One region of the Plantactinospora sp. KLBMP9567 genome, then DNA from elsewhere that is predicted to be linked to it. Evidence: riboswitches for the same ligand, from Rfam matches in the RefSeq annotation. Region 1 holds a riboswitch; each other region holds the start of a gene.
The links. A riboswitch is a leader RNA that binds a small molecule or an ion and turns the genes downstream of it on or off. The one in region 1 is predicted to bind cyclic di-AMP.

Region 1 (3,375 bases):
CTGCGGATGGGTGGGCAGAACGCCGCCCTGCAGTGGAACCGGGCCTCCGACGACGCCACCCTGCCGGAGCAGAGCCCGAACGGTGTCGCGCTCAGCGCGCCGCTGCCGGTCAACCAGTGGACCTGCCTGGAGTTCATGGTGGACGGCGCGCAGGGCCGGCTCTCCACCTGGGTCAACGGCACCGCGGTGACCGGGCTGACCGCCGACGGTACGCCCACGCACGACGTCGACGGACAGTGGTACAACCGGGCCAACTGGCGGCCGAGCCTCACCGACCTGCGGCTGGGCTGGGAGAGCTACGGCGAGGGCGCGAACACGCTCTGGTTCGACGACGTGGCGCTGGGCTCGGCCCGGATCGGCTGCTGACCGGCGCACCCGGTTCGGGGTACGGCCGGGTGCGGAACGAGAACCGCCGGCACTGCCCAGGGGTGGCGGGCGGTGCCGGCGGTTCGCGATCGGTGCGTCAGGTGCGGTCGATCAGTTCATCGACAGGTGCACGTGGTTGGTGTGGTCGCTGGACGGGTCACCGTTGCCCCCGTTGTACGTCTTCCAACCGCTGCTCGGCAGCCAGATCTGCTTGAACCAGATCACGTACAGCACGCCAAGTCGATCGGCGTTTCGCACGAAGTACGCCGCCAGGTTGTTGCCGTACGTCCGGTCGCCGCCGGTCGCCACCCCGCCGAACCCGTTCTTCTGGGCGGCGAAGTCGCAGGCCTGCCCCTTCGGATGCTCGCCGCTGCCGCCGCTGCGGAAGCAGGAGACGAACCGGGTGAAGCCGGCCGCCTGGGCCTGCTTCAGCGCGTGCAGGGTGCGCGCGGTGATGCAGCCGCTGGTGGTCGGGTCGTCGAGACTGCACGACTCGTCCGGGAAGGAGCCGTCGGCGTTGCGGGGTGCCGGTCGCGCCGACCCGCCGCCGCTGCCGCTGATCCCCGAGCCGGCGCCGCCGCTGTTGTTCGCCGCCGCCAGCGCCCGTTCGGCCTGCTTCTTGCGGGTCTCCATCACCTCGACCTGCTTGCGCTGCTCGCCGACCTCCTTGTCGAGCGCCGCCTTGGCCTGGGTCTCCTTGTCCAGGCTCTCCCGCAGCCCGCGCAGCTCCCGGCTCTCGTTCGCCGAGATGGTGTCGAGTGCGGCGGCCCGGTCCACCAGGCTGGTCGGAGAACCGCTGTTGAGCAGGGCGGAGACCTGCCCGAGCCGACCGGTCCGGTACGCCATGTCGGCCATCTCGGCGACCCGTTCGCTCCGGCTCGCCACCTCGGTGCGCAGCGCGGCGAGCTGCTGGTTCAGTTCCGTCTGCCGCTTGACGGAGTTGGCCAACCTGTTCTTGGCGGTCAGGTAGCCCTTGCTGGCGGCCTGAAGCTGCTCGCGCAGGCTGTCGGTGCCTCCGTCGATGTCGTCCCCGCCGGGTGCTGCGGCCAGCGTCCCGGGGGTCGCGTACTCCGGTGCCGCGGCGGCGGGTGCGCCGCCGAGTGCCGCGAGGACCATGCCCAGGGCGACGGCCACGGTCGTCGCGGCCTTCCGGGGCAGTCTCGTGGCTCTCCGCGCGGGTGCCGGAGCCTGTCGGGTGGGTGCCAGGAACGGCATATGACAATGTCCTTCCGTCAGCCGCCGACCGGGTTAGCTGACGGGTTCGGGACGGAAGATCCCTACCGCTGGCGCGGATGCACCCCTGGTACGTGGTTCCCCGGCTCGCGCATGCGATTAGGCGACGGTCTCCGCAGGCGCCGGAGGGCGCCGCCCGGCGGAGACCGGAGCCGAGCCTACCGGCAGTTGCCGCCCGGGGATACGTGGCGTTGCCGGAGTTAGATTCACGATTCTCCTACTTCGCAAGGATGTATCCGGACAAAAACCTCAAGTGCCGGATCGAAACTTAAGATGCCGCTAACTATCGGTGAGCCTCGACCTCTCCTGAGGCGGAATTCCGACAGTTTCCGGCCGGCCACGCCGTGACGCAGCGTCGCGAACGGTCACCAGTCGGTGGGCCCGCAGCCTCCGGGGGCGGTGTTGGGCTCGACCTGGAGGGTGGCGTGCGAGATGTGGAAGTCCTCGCGCAACGCCGACCGGGCCGCGGCGAGTACGGTACCGACCTCCGCATCGCTATCCAGCCTCAGGTGCGCCGAGGCCACCTCCATGCCGGAGGTGAGGGTCCAGACGTGCAGGTCGTGTACGTCGCAGACCCCGGGTACGCCGGCCAGCCGGGCGCGTACGGCGGCCACGTCGAGGTGCTCGGGCGCGGCCTGCACCAGGATGCGTACGGCGGTCCGGCCGAGCCGCCAGGTGCGGGGCAGGATGAACAGCCCGACCGCCAGGGCCACGATCGGATCGGCCCAGCGCCAGCCGGTCAGGATGATCACCACGGCGGCGACGATCACGCCCACCGAGTTGAGCAGGTCCCCGAGCACTTCGAGGTAGGCACCGCGCAGGTTGATGCTCTCCCGCGCGCCGGCCCGGAGCAGGCCGAACGCCGCCGCGTTGGCCAGCAGGCCGAGCGTGGCCACCAGCAGCATCGGCCCGGCCGCGACCCGGGGCGGGTCGTCGAACCGGCGTACCGCCTCGACCAGCACATAGAGCGCCACCCCGAACAGCAGTACCGCGTTGGCCAGCGCGGCCAGTACCTCCAGGCGGTAGAGCCCGAAGGTCCGCTGCGGGTCGCCGGCCGCCCGCCGGGCCGCCGTGATCGCGGCCAGCGCCATCCCGATCCCGAGCACGTCGGTGAACATGTGCCCGGCGTCGGAGAGCAGCGCGAGCGAGCCGGTGAACAGCGCGGCGACCGTCTCGACCACCATCAGGACGGCGAGCAGCCCGAAGGCGGCCCAGAGCCGTCCCCGGTGCCGTTCCGCCGCCCGGGTCAACCGCCCCCCGTGGTCGTGCCCGACCCCCAACGTCCCCTCCTTCCGGCCCGGTCGCCCCCGCCGTCGATACTGCCGGCCGGGCGGCGCCGGAAACCCGTCCTGTACGGAATCGGTGCCCCGTCCCTACCGGAGAACGACGCTGACCCGTCCCTACCCGAAGACGACGGGCGGGCGTGCCCGGCTCACCCGTCGTCGCCGAGGGTGGCGACGATCGGGGCCCGGGCGGCCCGGCGAGCCGGTAGCAGGCTGGCCAGCACCGCCGCCGAGGCGGCCAGCGCCGCGCAGAGGGCCAGCTGCCCCACCGGTACGGCCGGCAGCCCGTGCCCGTAGCTGCTGATCAGACCCATCGCCGCCGTCCACCCGAGGCCGAGCCCGAGGGCGATCCCGGACAGTGCCCCGACCGCACCGGCCAGGGCCGCCTCGGTCAGCAGCATGGTCGCCAGTTGCCGGCGGGACAGGCCCAGCGCCCGGACCGTCGCCGACTCCCGGCGGCGTTCGACGACCGAGAGCGCGAGCGTGTTGCCGA
Region 2 (3,375 bases), on a different contig from region 1:
TGGGACTTCGCGAACACGCCGCCGGAGCAGTACCCGCTGCTGCTCAACTATCCCTACTTCGACCTGTACCGGAAGCAGGTGATCAAGCAGGCCGACCTGGTGCTGGCGATGCACTGGCGCGGCGACGCGTTCAGCGACGAGGAGAAGGCGGCCAACTTCGCCTACTACGAGCGGCGTACGGTCCGCGACTCGTCGCTGTCGGCCTGCACCCAGGCGGTGCTGGCCGCCGAGACCGGGCACCTCGAACTCGCGCACGACTATCTGGGCGAGGCGGCCCTGATGGACCTGCACGACCTCAACCAGAACACCCGGGACGGCGTGCACGTCGCCTCGCTGGCCGGGGCCTGGATCGCCCTGGTGGCCGGGTTCGGGGGGATGCGCGACCACACCGCGACGCTCTCCTTCACACCCCGGCTGCCGAGCCGGATCGACCGGTTGGAGTTCTCGCTCCGCTATCGGGGCGTGCATCTGCGGGTCGACGTCCGGCCGCGCGAGGCGACGTACGCGCTGCGTGACGGCGAGCCGGACGACGCACTGGAGCTGCTGCACCATGGCGAGAAGGTCCGGATCACCTGCCTGGAGTCGGTGACCCGGCCGATCCCGCCGGCCCGCCCGGTGGGCCCGCAACCGGCCCAGCCGGCCGGTCGGGCCCCCGCCCGTCGTGCCCCCGAAGGCGAGCCGACCTGACCACCGGCCGGCAAGCCGGAGATCTTGACGACTTCTTGCCGCCCCCACCGCAAGAAGTCGTCAAGATCTGATCGGCACCCCTAGACCAGCGACAGGTGTACGTGGTTGGTGTGGTCGCTGGACGGGTCGCCGTGCGCACCGCTGTACGACTTCCAACCGGTCGTCGGCAACCAGATCTGCCGGTACCAGATCACGTACAGCACACCGATCCGGTCGGCGTTGCGGACGAAGAACGCGGCGAGGTTGTTGCCGTAGGTCCGGTTGGCGCCCGTGGCGGCACCCCGGAAGCCGCCCGCCTCGGCGGAGAAGTCGCAGGCCCGGCCCTTCGGGTGCTCGTAGGGGCCGCCGGAGCGGTAGCACCCGGTGAACCGGGTGAAGCCGGCCCGGCGCGCCTCGTTGAAGGCGTGCAGGGTGCGCGGGGTGACGCAGCCCGTGGTGGTCGGGTCGGGCCGGCTGCACGACTGCGGCGGCCAGGAGCCGTCGGCAGCACGTGGCGCGGACCGGGCCACCGGTGAGCGGGCATTGACGAAGCCTCCGGTGGAGGCGCCGCCGACCTGGGCCAGCGCCCGCTCGGCGGCCTGCTTCTGCCGCAGCATGATGGCGAGCTGCCGGCGCTCCTCGACCACCTCGGCGTCCAGTGCCTGTTTCGCCCGGGTGGCCCGCTCCCGGGCCTGACCCAGCGCACGCAGCGCGTCGTTGTCCCGCAGGGCCACCACCTCCAGGCCGCGGGCGCGCTCCAGGAGTTCCTCCGCCGAGCCGCTGTGCAGCAGCACCAGCACCGGGCCGATCCGGCCGGTCTGGTACGCCGTCCGGGCCACCTGCTCCACCCGGGGGCGCAGCTCGGCGATCCGTCCCTCCACCCGGCCTAGCTCGGCGGCGATCTTCGCCTGCCGAGCCTGGGTGTTGGCCAGCGCGTTCTTGGCCTGTAGGTAACCTCGGCCGGTCGATTCGAGCACGTCGCGCAGGAGCGGCGTGTCGCCTTCGTCGCCGAGAACGGCGGGGCTGTTCGCCTCCGCAACGCCGGGCCGGAGTGCTGCTCCGGCGAGCGCGCCGAACGTGGCGAGCAGGGCCAGGGCCAGCGGTAACCGCCGACGTGTGGATCCCGTCATGCATGTCCCTCCGTCGCCCGCCTACCGAGTTAGCTGACGGGTTCGGGACGGAACAAGTCCCTACCGCGGTTGCGGACTCACCCCACCTACCTGGGTCCCCGGCTCACCTCGTTGGTGATTCGGCGGCGGTCACGCCGGCGCGGAGGGGTGCGCCACCGGGCGAAACCGGGGTCAGCCTACCGGACCAACCGGGCCGACCTCGGGAATTCCGGGATGATCCGCCGTGGAAAATTCACCCCGGCCACCGATCATGAGTCGCGCCGGTACGACCTCCTAGCGGTCGCGTGGATCCTCCGAGTACCGCTCACCGCTGGACGGCATGCCCACCGCGTCACGCGGCGGCGTGCGGCGCGGATCGTCGAGCGACCTCGCCTTGGCAGCCTCGTCTGCCCATTCGCTCCGGTCGGGATTCTGCTGCCCCGGCTCGTCGGTGCGGGCCGAGCCGGACTTCGCCTTGCCGGATTTCTGGCGGGCCATAGCGTCCCTCACGTTCGTCTGCCGGTCGGCACGTCGGCCGTCCCGGTGCCTGGTCGGACGTTCCGGCCTTCCCCGACTGCGTACCGGCAAACCCGGGCCCCGGGCGGCTGGCGGCGTGTGGTTGAGCCCGGCGCCGCCGGGTAAGACCGACAGGACGGCGGTCGGCGCCACACCCGCGACTCTCCGCCGGGAAGAGGCATGGGAGGCAGTCGAATGGACACCCGGACCACCGAGACCACGATTCCGGCCGGAGACGTACGACTGACCGGCGACCTGGTCGTCCCCGCCGACGCACGCGGGATCGTCCTGTTCGCACACGGCAGCGGCAGTTCCCGGCACAGCCCGCGCAACCGGATGGTGGCCGAGGCGCTGAACCGTCGCGCCCTGGCCACCGTGCTGGTCGACCTGCTGACCCGGGACGAGGAGGCGCTCGACGACCGGACCGGGGAGTTGCGTTTCGACATCGGCCTGCTCACCGGCCGGCTCATCGGCATCGTCGACTGGCTGGCGACCGGCGAACCGGCCGGGCGGCTCCCGATCGGACTCTTCGGGGCCAGCACCGGCGCCGCCGCCGCGCTCTCGGCCGCCGCGCAGCGCCCCGACCGGGTGTACGCGGTCGTCTCCCGCGGCGGTCGCCCGGACCTGGCCGGCGCCGACCTGCCCCGGGTACGCGCCGAGACGCTTCTGCTGGTCGGTGGGCTCGACGACGAGGTGCTGCGGCTCAACGACCAGGCGCTGGCCGACCTCGACGCCGGGGCGGAGCTGCGGGTGGTGCCCGGCGCCACCCACCTGTTCGAGGAGCCCGGCGCCCTGGACCAGGTGGCCCGGGAGGCGGCGGAGTGGTTCACCGGCCACCTGCCCGGCTGACCGCCCCGCCCGGCCGTGGCTCGACCGGACAGCCCGGGACGGACGTGCGCGGGTTCTCCATACTCTAAGGATGACGGCGTTGTCCCGCGACTTGAGCACGACGGACCTCGGCTATCTCACCGGTGGCGCCTGGGGTGCCGTCCAGACCGCACTGGTGATGCTGCACGGCCGGGGCGGTGTGACGGCCGCCCGACCCGGCGGACTCAGCCGGACCGGCAGCATGCCGGCGTACGCG
Region 3 (3,375 bases), on a different contig from region 1:
CGAAGAGCGCCTCCGGGCTCAGCGGGGTGCCGGCGGCCCCGTCCGGCGCGCCGGCCCGGGGCGGTGGCATCGGCCGGTCGGTCGATGGCAGCCGCTCGGCCAGCCCGGCGCAGGCCAGCCTGACGTCGCCGACCAGGCTGTCGCCGACCGGTGCCCGGGCCGCCTCGGCCGGGTCGTCGGTGACGTGCAGCAGCCGGGTGCCGTCCGGCAGATAGCCCCGCCGGCCGGGGACGTACGGGTAGTAACGGAACACCGGGGCACCGACCACCAGTACGGTGTCGTGTCCGACCAGTTTCTCGGCCAGCGGCCCGATCGCCGGTGGCAGCAGTCCCTGGAACTGGGGATGGTCCTGGGGGAAGCCGACCCGGTCCGCGAACGGCGGCTGCCAGACCGGTGCCCGGCTCCGCTCGGCCAGGGCGACCGCCTCGGCCCAGCCGCCGCTGCGGTCGACCGCGGATCCGATCACCAGCACGGGGTTCCGGCTCGCCGCCAGGATCTCGGCGAACCGGTCCAGTTCCGTCGGATCGGGTGCGACCCGGGTGCTGATCCGGCGTACCTGCGCGGTGCCGCTGGCCGGCTCGTCCCAGTCGTCCAGCGGCAGGGAGAGGTACACCGGCCCGGCCGGCGGCTGTACGGCGGTGGCGAGCGCCCGCATGAATGCCTCGGGAATGTCCTGCGCGCGCAGTGGTTCGTGGCTCCATTTGACGTACGGCTCGGGCAGTTGGGTCGGGCGCACGTTCGTCAGCATCGGCTCGGACAAATTCATCGTCCGGGTCTGCTGGCCGGCGGTAACGATCATGGGTGTCTTGTTGTGCCAGGCGGTGACGAGGCTGCCCATTCCGTTTCCGGTGCCGGGTGCGGTGTGCAGGTTGACGTGCACCGGCCGGCCGGTTGCCTGCGCGTAGCCGTCCGCCATCGCGACCGCGGAGGCCTCCTGGAGAGCCAGAACGTAGGCGAAGTCGGCCGGAAAGTTCTTCAGGAATGGCTCCTCGGTGGAGCCCGGGTTGCCGAACAGGGTGGTGAGGCCGAGGGAGCGGAGCAGGTCGTAGGTCGCTTCGTGCACGGTTGTCATCGGAAGGAGCCTCCTGGAGTCCTCGTCCCATGCTCGGACCACCGCGCCAAGCCGGTCATTTCCGTCATACCGTACGCGTACATGATCATGCCGGTTTATCTGCGCGGCCGCCCGCCGCCCCAAGCCCGGTCGCCGGTCGTCCCGATCGCGCTGTCAAGCCCTGTTTTCGCTGTTCAGTGGGGTTGGCAACGGCGGAAGGCGGCCAGTAATGTCGGCGGGTCTGGTCCGGCCCCTTGGTCGCCATCTGGGTGACACCGGAGCAGACCCGCCGAGTCGTTCTGTAACGAGCCGGGGACCCACAGTTATCTGGGGTGAATCCGCGAGCCGCTGGCCCGTGGTAGGGCGGCCTTCCCGCCCGAATCCGTCAGCTAACCCGGTAGGCGGTGTCGGAAGGAGTAGCTGTTCGTGCCGCACCACCCGGGCCCTGGCCCGTCCCCCCAGTTCCCTCGCTGCGTTGCGGCTCCACTCCCGGTCGCCGCGACCGTCCCGGACCGCCCTGACCGGACCGGCCGACCCCAGGCCGGCACCTGAACCTGGCCCGATAGCGGTCTGTGACGCGGAAGTCGTCGACGCGCGGGCACTGCCGGGTCCGCCGGCCAACTGGTCGCGGTCCCGGTGAGGCCGCCGGCCGGTCGCGACGGATCGTGGTAGCGCTGATTCCGCCGGTACGCCGATAGCGGCGCTCCCACCGGCTGGCGCACCGTCGGTCCGTCCGTACCGTCGGCCCGTTCCGCCGAATGCGTCGGCGGGCCTCTCCCGGGCGATTTCGTCCGTGCGATTCCGTGCGATTTCACGTCACATTCCGGCAGCGACCGAAACGCCGCGTCATTCCTTGCCCCCCGGTGGCGGTGACGCGCATTTCCCGTGGAGGATAACGTTGAAGCACGCAATTAACGGGCGGTTCCGGACCGCCATGTCGGGCCGGCGTAACCGGCTCGCGCTCGCCTCGGCCGCGGTGCTCGCCGCTGCCGCGTCCAGCGGGGTCGTCCTGGCCTCGACCGGCTCGGCGGAGGCCCCGGAGACCTCGACCGTCGCCGTCGCCGAACTCGGCGCCCCGGCGGGACAGGCCGGAGCGGCCATCGTCACCGCACCGGAGACCACCGCGCCGGAAACGACCGCCCCGGCGACCCCGTCGCAGTCGACGACCACCGCGCCGACCACCAAGGCGGCGAAGGCGGCCCCCGCCAGCACCCCGAGTAAGCCCCCGGCGCCGCCGGAGTCGAAGCTGCTGGACTACGAGTTCCAGGCCCAGATCAACGGCTGGTACTGCGGCCCGGCCGCCACCCGGATCGCGCTGACCGTCCGGGACAAGCAGCCGAGCCAGGACGCCGTCGCCGCCGACCTCGGCACCACGATGAGCGGCACCAACTCGGCCGAGGACACCACCCGGGTGCTCAACAAGATCACCGGAACCGACTTCTACCGTACCACCGCCATCCCCGGCGGCGCGGCCACCCCGGCCCAGATGGACCGGCTCCAGGCCGACGTCGTGCACGCCGTCACCAGCGGGTACGCCGTGGTGGTCAACATCGCCGGCTCGGCGACCGACCTCGACGGCGGCTGGCACAGCTACCCCGGCGGGCACTACCTGACCGTGGTCGGCTACCGCGACGACGGCCGTACGGTGAAGATCGCCGACCCGGCCATCCCGGGCGAGGACAGCAACTACTGGATGACCACCATCGACCTGGCGAACTGGGCGGCCACCCGGGGCTACTCGTCCTGACCCGCCCCGCCCGCCGGTAGTAGTACCGACCAGACGCCGGCCGTGCGTGCCCGTGCTCAGGCGGGAATCACTGGCCCTGCCACACCGCCTGGGCGCCCGTGTCGCCGGTGCGGAACACGTAGTACAGGGTGATCCCGGCCGCCGCCAGGGACAGCACCCCGAGCACCAGGGTCAGCACCGGCGACCCCTTGGCGGCGGCAGCGGCCGCGCCGCCCTCGGCGCTCCCCTCGGTCCCGGCGGTCACCGGTGCGGCGGTGGCCCGGGGCTTGACCAGGAAGACCAGCGCCAGGGTCAGCACCCCGAGCGCGATCGTCGCGTACAGGGTGTTGGTGCCGAGATCCTGGTGCTCCGCCAGTCGCGGCACGTACTCCGGACTGACCCGGTTACGGGACTCCAGCCGGGCGAGGAACCGGTCACCGGAGAGCTTGGCCATCAGTGCGGCCAGCGGGGTGGCGACCGCGAGCAGTCCCAGCACCCAACGCAGGTGCGGTCGGACGAACGGAACGAACGCGTACCCGACCGCGGTCAACGCGAGCAGTGGCACGAACACCACCGCGGCATGGACCAGGAAGGGGTG
Region 4 (3,375 bases), on a different contig from region 1:
GCGCCTTGAGCAGATCGAAGTAGTGCGACCAGTCCCAGTACGGGCCCGGGTCCCAGTGCATGCCGCGCACGTTCGCCGGCAGGATGCCGGGGACGTTGTCGTGCCCGATGACGTGGTCGCGGTCGAGCGGGATGTCGTACCGGTCGGCGAGGTAGCGGACGAGTTTGGCCGAGGTCCGGTACATCGCCTCGGTGTACCAGGTGCCCTGGGCGGCGAAGCCCTCGTGTTCGAGGCCGATCGCCTTGGCGTTGACGTACCAGTTGCCGGCGTGCCAGGCCACGTCCTTGCCCTTTACGTGCTGCGCGATGTGCCCGTCCGCCGAGCGGAGCGTGTACTGCCAGCTCACGTAGGTGGGGTCCTGCACCAGCCGCAGGGTGGTGTCGTAGCTGCCCTCGGTGTCGTGGATGACGATGTACTCGATCTTCTGCCGGCCCGGCCGGTCGGAGAGGTCGTGGTTGCCGTAGTCGCCGTCCCCGAGCGCCTGGTAGGGGGCCGGGATCCACTCGCAGGAGATGTCGCGCGGGCATTCCAGTCCGTCCGGACGGGGCGTGCCGGGCAGGCCGAGCCGGTCCAGCCAGGAGCGCTGCGGGGCGATCCCCGGCCTCCCGGGCAGGGTGATCCGGTGGCCGTCGTCCGTGGTCCGGCTGGCGCCCTCGGCGAGGGTCCGGTACACCTCGTCGGCGAAGGCCGCCGCGGCGTCCGCGCGGTCGCTGCCGGCGTACCGGGCCACCGCGCCGTACCAGGTCGCCGGGTCGCTGGCCCGGCCCGTCGGCGCGGCCAGCGCCTGCTGGTACGACGCCAGCAGCGCCGCCCCGCCCCGGATGTTCGCTGCCGGTTCGGCGCGGAGCACGTGCTCGTCGACCCCGGTCAGCGCGGCGGCGGCGTCCAGGGTCTGCCCGCCGGGCGGTGTGTCGCCGGTCCGGTCGACGTGCGGGCCGGCGGGTCCGGTCGCCGGTCGGGCGGGCCGGGCCGGGTCACCGCGCCGGTCCTCGCCGTGCTCCGGGTGTTCCGGCTCGGCGGCCAGCCCGGCGACGTCGGTCAGGTGCATCGGGCCGTACCCGCCGCTGGTGCTCGGCGTGCCGGCATTCGTGTCCCAGCGGGATTCCAGATAGGAGACGCCGAGCAGCACGCTCTCGGGTACGCCGAACTCGGCCGCCGCGGCGGCGTACTCCTGTTGCCGGGTGTCGGGGAGTGCGACGGTGGCTGGCGCGGGGCTGGCCGGCAGCAGCGCGGCGGCGCCGACGACCGCGGCTCCGATCGCGATTCTCCTGCTCAGCGGGTGTGTGGTGGGAAGCATCGAACCTCCATGAGCCGGGGGTGGGCCTGAAGATCACCCTCCACCCGGGACCGGTGCCCGTCAATACCTGCCGAGGAAGCTCGTCGCTATGCAGAAAACTTTCACCGACACGCAGCGTGTTCGGCGTCTCCAGTGCGGGCTCCGCCACCGTGAAGAATCCCAGTGGCTCCCACCGTCAGCGACTGGTCCGATACCTAACGAATCGACTCAGATCACGGGGTTGCGTTTGGATAACACCCTTCTCTAGTGTTGGGGACCGTCGAGCCGACGGCAGGCCGCCTAGCCGGGCGGCGACGTCTCGACACCGCCGAATCGTCACACTCAGCGAACCGGGGACCCGAGCTTCATGGGGTGAATCCGCGTCTCACGCGGTAGGGCGACAATCTTCCCGCCCGAACCCGTCAGCTAACCCGGTAGGCGGGCTACGGAAGAAGGAGTACGGACCCCGGTGGCTCCCCCTGCCCCGTCGCGGTCGCCATCCCTCCGGTCGGCATCCACCGACGCCGGGAACGCGAAACCGCGCCCTCGAAGGTCCATTCTCGCCATCGCGCTCACCGCACTGGCCAGCGCCGCGGTGTTGCTCACCGGCACGACGCCGGCGCTCGCCGAACCGACGGTGGCCGAGATCGAGCAGCAGATCGACACCGCCTGGCGCAAGCTGGAGCCGGTCGTCGAGAAGCACAACGCCACCCGGCAGGACCTGGCCGCGAAGAAGAAGCAGGCCGCCGCCCTGCAGAAGAAGATCGCCCCGCTCCAGTCGCAGATCGACGCCGCGATGAACCGGGTGAGCGACTTCGCGGTGCAGGCGTACAAGGGTGACAAGGCCTCGGCGGTCAACGCCCTGCTCACCTCGAAGTCGCCGACCGCGCTGGTCGGCCAGCTCTCGGTGCTCGACCAGTTCGCGCGGCAGCAGCAGCGCGAGGTGCAGGCGGTCGTCGAACTCAAGGACAAGTACGCCTCCCAGAAGGCTCCGCTGGACCGGCTGGTCAGCCAGTTGACCAAGACCGAGAAAGAGTTGGCGGCGAAGAAGAAGGAAATCGACGCCGAGGTCGAGCGGTTGCAGAAGCTGCGGATCCAGGCGTACGGGAACGGCTCGGCCGGCCCGCTGCGGCCCGCGCCCTGCCCGGCCACCTACCCTGGAGGTGCGGCCGGCAAGGCGGTCAAGTTCGCCTGTGCCCAGATCGGCAAGCCGTACAAGTGGGGTGCCGAAGGTCCCGGCTCGTACGACTGCTCCGGCCTGACCCTGGCGGCCTGGAACCAGGGCGGCGTGTCGCTGCCGCACAACGCCCGGGCCCAGCGCGGCCAGACCGCCAGCATCAGCCGCTCCGCGCTACGCCCCGGTGACCTGGTCTTCTACTACGCCGACCTCAGCCACGTCGGCATGTACGTCGGCGACGGCTGGATCGTGCACGCCTCCCGGGCCGGCGAACCGATCAAGATGAAGCGGATGGACGACGGCGAGATCCACAGCTTCGGTAGACCCGGCTGACGTCTCCCGGACCGAGTCAATGGCAGAACCCCCGTCGCGCAGGTGCGGCGGGGGTTCTGCCATTCGGTTCTGTTCGCGTTCCCGGCTGCCCGTCCGGCCCGGCCCGGGCCGTTCGGTGCAGGCGTGCTGCTTCTGTCGCCAACAGCCTCAGCGGGTGGGCCAGGTGCGCCAGTTCTGCCAGGAGCGGCTCGGGGTAGGGCCGCGCTGCCCCTGGTAACGCGAGCCGTAGACGGCCGACCCGTACGGGTGGGCGGACGGCGACGAGAGCCGGAAGATGCAGAGCTGGCCGATCTTCATCCCGGGCCAGAGCCGGATCGGCAGGTTGGCCACGTTCGACAGCTCCAGCGTGACGTGCCCGGAGAAGCCGGGGTCGATGAAGCCCGCGGTCGAGTGGGTGAGCAGGCCGAGCCGGCCCAGACTCGATTTTCCTTCGAGTCTTCCCGCCAGCTGGTCGCCGAGGGAGATCACCTCCAGCGTGGAGGCGAGCACGAACTCACCCGGGTGCAGCACGAACGGCTCGCCGTCCGGCACGTCGACCAGCGAGGTCAGGTCGTCCTGCTGCACCGCCGGGTCGATGTGCGTGTAGAGG

Region 2: another riboswitch for cyclic di-AMP. It lies ahead of R6Y94_RS27575 (hypothetical protein); the one in region 1 lies ahead of R6Y94_RS02975 (hypothetical protein).
Region 3: another riboswitch for cyclic di-AMP. It lies ahead of R6Y94_RS36770 (C39 family peptidase); the one in region 1 lies ahead of R6Y94_RS02975 (hypothetical protein).
Region 4: another riboswitch for cyclic di-AMP. It lies ahead of R6Y94_RS25975 (C40 family peptidase); the one in region 1 lies ahead of R6Y94_RS02975 (hypothetical protein).

What each region holds. Positions count from the first base shown of each region.
Region 1 is NZ_JAWQRR010000006.1:37,298-40,672, forward strand. It holds gene R6Y94_RS02970 (cellulose-binding domain-containing protein) at 1-366, shown strand, start outside; gene R6Y94_RS02975 (hypothetical protein) at 478-1,581, opposite strand; cyclic di-AMP (ydaO/yuaA leader) riboswitch at 1,588-1,715, opposite strand; gene R6Y94_RS02980 (cation diffusion facilitator family transporter) at 1,965-2,879, opposite strand; gene R6Y94_RS02985 (ABC transporter permease) at 3,032-3,375, opposite strand, start outside.
Region 2 is NZ_JAWQRR010000038.1:50,998-54,372, reverse strand. It holds gene R6Y94_RS27580 (glycoside hydrolase family 65 protein) at 1-687, shown strand, start outside; gene R6Y94_RS27575 (hypothetical protein) at 768-1,796, opposite strand; cyclic di-AMP (ydaO/yuaA leader) riboswitch at 1,799-1,931, opposite strand; gene R6Y94_RS27570 (hypothetical protein) at 2,070-2,273, opposite strand; gene R6Y94_RS27565 (hydrolase) at 2,487-3,140, shown strand; partial or broken gene R6Y94_RS27560 (TIGR04222 domain-containing membrane protein) at 3,181-3,375, shown strand, end outside.
Region 3 is NZ_JAWQRR010000050.1:1,043-4,417, forward strand. It holds gene mdlC (benzoylformate decarboxylase) at 1-1,072, opposite strand, end outside; cyclic di-AMP (ydaO/yuaA leader) riboswitch at 1,329-1,470, shown strand; gene R6Y94_RS36770 (C39 family peptidase) at 1,950-2,798, shown strand; gene R6Y94_RS36775 (DUF2231 domain-containing protein) at 2,866-3,375, opposite strand, start outside.
Region 4 is NZ_JAWQRR010000034.1:164,656-168,030, reverse strand. It holds gene R6Y94_RS25980 (peptidoglycan recognition family protein) at 1-1,297, opposite strand, end outside; cyclic di-AMP (ydaO/yuaA leader) riboswitch at 1,593-1,733, shown strand; gene R6Y94_RS25975 (C40 family peptidase) at 1,746-2,786, shown strand; gene dcd (dCTP deaminase) at 2,934-3,375, opposite strand, start outside.